DNA from 2 places in the Micromonospora sp. NBRC 110038 genome. Region 2 is predicted to be linked to the other one. Evidence: predicted binding sites of a transcription regulator. Region 2 holds the regulator's gene; the other holds the start of a gene.
What was found. The regulator HrcA, encoded in region 2, represses chaperone genes, less so after heat shock. The targets are predictions, from matches to a motif close to GGTTNGCACNCTCNNNNNGAGNGTGCNAACC.
Positions count from the first base shown of each region.

Region 1: the regulator HrcA is predicted to act here: its motif matches at 1,081-1,111, upstream of groL (chaperonin GroEL).

Region 1 covers NZ_BBOL01000002.1:635,572-637,969, reverse strand. The annotation lists gene LPU61_RS10595 (hypothetical protein) at 1-987, shown strand, start outside; gene groL (chaperonin GroEL) at 1,305-2,398, shown strand, end outside.
Region 2 covers NZ_BBOL01000003.1:812,335-814,732, reverse strand. The annotation lists gene LPU61_RS15375 (DUF4870 domain-containing protein) at 1-371, opposite strand, end outside; gene hrcA (heat-inducible transcriptional repressor HrcA) at 680-1,702, shown strand; gene dnaJ (molecular chaperone DnaJ) at 1,776-2,398, shown strand, end outside.

The DNA.
Region 1 (2,398 bases), on a different contig from region 2:
GGCCAGCAGCCCTATCCCGGCCAGCAACTTCACCCCGGCCAGCAGCCCCACCCCGGCCCGGTGCTACCGCCGGCGCACGCCGTGCCGTACCCGCCGGGCCACCCGTTTCCGCCGGGCTACGCGGTGCCGTGGCCGCCGCCCGGCTACGACCCGGCGGACCCGCTGGTCACCCTGCCCGGGGAAGGGCTGAGCGGGTGGTTCTCCCGGTGCTCCGGCGCGCTGCGCCGCAGCTGGCGGCTGCTCGTGCCGGTCCTGGCCCTCACCCATGCCCTGCCGACGTTCCTGCTGCTGTTGGCGACCGTGCCGCTGTACCCGCTGCCGCCGCTGGAGCCCACCGCGCCCGGCGAGCCGCCGCCCCCGCTGCCCGACGGCTACCTCGGTGACCTCGGTGTCTTCCTCGCCGCGATGATCGGCCTCGGCTGCCTGCTCGGGTTCGTCGAGGCGGTCGGCTGGGCCGCCGGCACCCGCGTGGTGGCGCGGCAGGCCGCGGGCGAGCCGGCGTCGGTGGGCGACGCCCTGGCGTACGGCCTGCGCCGGGCCCCGGTGCTGTGGGGCTGGACGGTGGTCTACGTCCTGCTGATGCTGGTCGGATTCGTGCTGTGCTACCTGCCCGGCCTGTACGTGATGGCCGCGCTGAGCCTGTTCGGCCCCGTGCTGCTGTTCGAGGGCGGCGCCCCGCTCGGCCGGGCCCGGCAGATGTTCCACGCCCGCCTCGGGCCCGTGCTCGGGCGGATGGCGCTGGTCGGGTTCGCCGCCTCCCTCGCGTCCATGGTCGTGGCCCCGATCCAGGTCGCGACCGTCCTCTTCGCCGACCCGGCCGACGCCGCCTCGCTGGACGGCTGGAACGTCGCGTACGCCGTGGGCGCCGCCCTGGTCGCGGTGCCGGTGGCCCTGGTCTACCTGGTCGGCCTGGTCGTCACGTACGCCGAGCAGCGGGCGCACGAGGGTCCGGTTACCGCCGCCCGGCTGGCGGGTGAAATCGGCTGAACCGGTGGGCCGGGTCGCGCTGGTCAGGCGGGGTCGACCCGGCCCGTCCGCCGCATCGTGCTTGCACTCGGCAGGGCAGAGTGCTAAACAAGTCATTGGCACTCGCCTTGGGTGAGTGCCAATGGTCGGGACGGTGGGGCCACGGCCGCACGGCGGACATCCGTCGGGTGGCACATGGCCGGTCGTCGCGGGCTATCCGGCCCGGCCGAGGAGACGTCGTCGTCGCCAGGTGGCGACGTCCCAAGGTGCGTACACCAGGCGGCCCATCCGGGACACACACTCGGGTGGCCCGTGAGTGTCCAGGAGGACAACGCCGTATGGCCAAGATGATCGCGTTCGACGAAGAGGCTCGCCGCGGCCTCGAGCGGGGCATGAACCAGCTCGCCGACGCCGTGAAGGTGACCCTCGGCCCGAAGGGCCGCAACGTGGTGCTCGAGAAGAAGTGGGGTGCCCCCACCATCACCAACGATGGTGTGAGCATCGCCAAGGAGATCGAGCTCGAGGACCCGTACGAGAAGATCGGCGCCGAGCTGGTCAAGGAGGTCGCCAAGAAGACCGACGACGTGGCCGGTGACGGCACGACGACGGCGACCGTCCTGGCCCAGGCCCTGGTCCGCGAGGGCCTGCGCAACGTGGCCGCCGGCGCCAACCCGATGGCCCTGAAGCGGGGCATCGAGGCCGCCGTGGCCAGCGTCTCGGAGGAGCTGTCCAAGCTCGCCAAGGACGTCGAGACCAAGGAGCAGATCGCCTCCACCGCCTCCATCTCCGCCGGTGACAGCACCGTCGGCGAGATCATCGCCGAGGCGATGGACAAGGTCGGCAAGGAAGGCGTCATCACCGTCGAGGAGAGCAACACCTTCGGCCTGGAGCTCGAGCTCACCGAGGGCATGCGCTTCGACAAGGGCTACATCTCCGCGTACTTCATGACCGACCCGGAGCGCATGGAGGCCGTCTTCGACGAGCCCTACATCCTGATCGCCAACAGCAAGATCTCGTCGGTGAAGGACCTGCTCCCGATCCTGGAGAAGGTCATGCAGTCGGGCAAGCCGCTGCTGATCATCGCCGAGGACGTGGAGGGCGAGGCCCTGCCGACCCTGGTGGTCAACAAGGTCAAGGGCGTCTTCAAGTCCGCGGCCGTCAAGGCCCCCGGCTTCGGCGACCGCCGCAAGGCCATGCTGACCGACATCGCCATCCTCACCGGTGGTCAGGTCATCAGCGAGGAGCTCGGCCTCAAGCTGGAGGCCGCCGGCCTCGACATGCTGGGCCGCGCCCGCAAGGTCGTGGTGACCAAGGACGAGACCACCATCGTCGACGGTGCCGGCGACGCCGAGCAGATCCAGGGCCGGGTCAACCAGATCCGGGCCGAGATCGACAAGAGCGACTCCGACTACGACCGCGAGAAGCTGCAGGA
Region 2 (2,398 bases):
GCGAGCCAGCCGAGCACGCCACCGCCGAGGAACATCCCCGCCGCGCCGCCGAAGTGGGCGACCAGGACCCAGGTCTTGTCCTCGTTGTTGGCGTAGCCGCCGGAGGGCGGGCCGTACGCGCCGCCGGTCGGATATCCGCCACCGGGCGGGGGGAAGCCGCCACCGGGTGGCGGGTAGCCGGCCGACGGCGGCTGGTCACCGGTGGGCGGCGGATAGCCACCGGGCGGGGGATAGCCGCCCGCCCCGGGGGCCCCGGACAGTGGTGCGGTGGGGGGCTCGTGCCCCGGCGAGCCGTACGGTGCCGACGGGTTCGGCTCCGGCGGGTAGCCGCCGGGGTCGCCCGATCCGGGAGGGCGAGGTGGTTCAGTCATGCACGTCACGGTAGGGGTTGCGGGCAAGCGGGCACCAGAGCGACACCGCCGCGAAGCGGCGGATGTTCGGCCCGCGCACGCAGGCGACGGCCCGCACCGGGCGGCCGTCGACCGGTCGGCGCGCGCCCGGCCGTGCTCCCGCGCGGCGGTCGCCGCACCCGCGGTCCGTCGTTGATCTTACCCAGCACGGGGCAGCCGACGTAGACTGGCACTCGTTACAGTCGAGTGCCAGGCGGCGACGCACCGGCGGAGCGCCGACCTGCGGTGCCGCCGCGCCGCCGGCCCGACATGCGACAGGAGGTGGCAGGGTGGGTCTGGACGACCGCAAGCTCGCCGTGCTCCGCGCGATCGTCGAGGACTACGTCGCCACCCAGGAGCCGGTCGGCAGCAAGGCGCTGGTCGAGCGGCACCAGCTCGGCGTCTCCCCCGCGACGGTGCGCAACGACATGGCGGTGCTGGAGGAGGAAGGCTACATCCGGCAGCCGCACACCAGCGCCGGACGGGTCCCCACCGACCGGGGCTACCGCCTCTTCGTCGACCGGCTGTCCCGCGTCAAGCCGCTCAGCCCGGCCGAGCGCCGGGCGATCGAGCGCTTCCTGGTGGGCGCGGTCGACCTCGACGACGTGGTGCACCGCACGGTGCGGCTGCTGGCGCAGCTCACCCGGCAGGTCGCCGTGGTGCAATATCCTTCGCTCGCCCGCTCCTCGGTGCGGCACCTGGAGCTGGTGCCGATCTCCACCACCCGGCTGATGCTGGTGATGATCGCCGACACCGGCCGGGTCGAGCAGCGGCTGGTCGAGCTGCCCGCGCCGGTGAGCGCCGACGACGTCACCGACCTGCGCCGGCTGGTCAACGAGAAGCTCGTCGGCAGCCGGCTGTCGGAGACCCCGCCGCTGGTGCAGGCGCTGGTCGAGGAGTCGAGCCCGCACCTGCGCGGCACCATGACCACGCTCTCCACCGTGCTGCTGGAGACGCTGGTCGAGCGGCACGAGGAGCGCATCGCCCTGGCCGGCACCGCCAACCTGACCCGGGGCGGCCTGCTCGACTTCCAGGGGTCCCTGCGGCCCATCCTGGAGGCGCTGGAGGAGGAGGTGGTGATGCTCAAGCTGATCGGCGAGGCCGAGTCGACCACCACCCGCGTGCTGATCGGCGACGAGAACGAGATCGACAACCTGCGGGCCGCCTCGGTGGTGAGCACCGGCTACGGCCCGGGGGCGACCGCGCTCGGCGGACTGGGCGTGGTCGGCCCCACCCGGATGGACTACCCCGGCACCATCGCCACGGTGCGGGCCGTGGCACGCTACGTGGGCGAGCTGCTGGCCCAGAACTGACCAGTCAGGGCCGACGGCCGGCTCCGGCCGACGACCGGCGCAACGCGACAAGAACATGAGGACACGGGACGCAGTGGCCAGGGACTACTACGGCATCCTCGGCGTGAGCCGGGAGGCCTCCGACGACGAGATCAAGCGCGCCTACCGCAAGCTGGCGCGGCAGTTCCACCCGGACGTCAATCCGGACCCGGAGGCACAGGAGAAGTTCAAGGACATCAACGCCGCGTACGAGGTCCTCTCGGACGACCGGAAACGGCAGATCGTCGACCTCGGCGGCGACCCCCTCGCCCCCGGGGGCGGTGGCATGGGCGGCCCGGGCGGGCCCGGCGGGGCCGGCCCGTTCGTCGGCTTCCAGGACATCATGGACGCCTTCTTCGGCGGCGCGGCCGGCGGCTCCCGGGGCCCGCGCCCGCGCACCCGGCCCGGCGCGGACGCGATCCTGCGCCTGGAGCTGGACCTGAACGAGACGGCGTTCGGCGTCGAGGCCCCCATCACCGTCGACACGGCGGTGCTCTGCACCACCTGCTCCGGGGCGGGCACGGCGGCCGGCACCCACCTGGCCACCTGCGAGGCGTGCGGCGGCCGGGGCGAGGTCCAGTCGGTGCAGCGCACCTTCCTCGGCCAGGTGGTCTCCGCCCGGCCGTGCACGGTCTGCCAGGGCTACGGCACCACCATCCCGCACCCCTGCCCGACCTG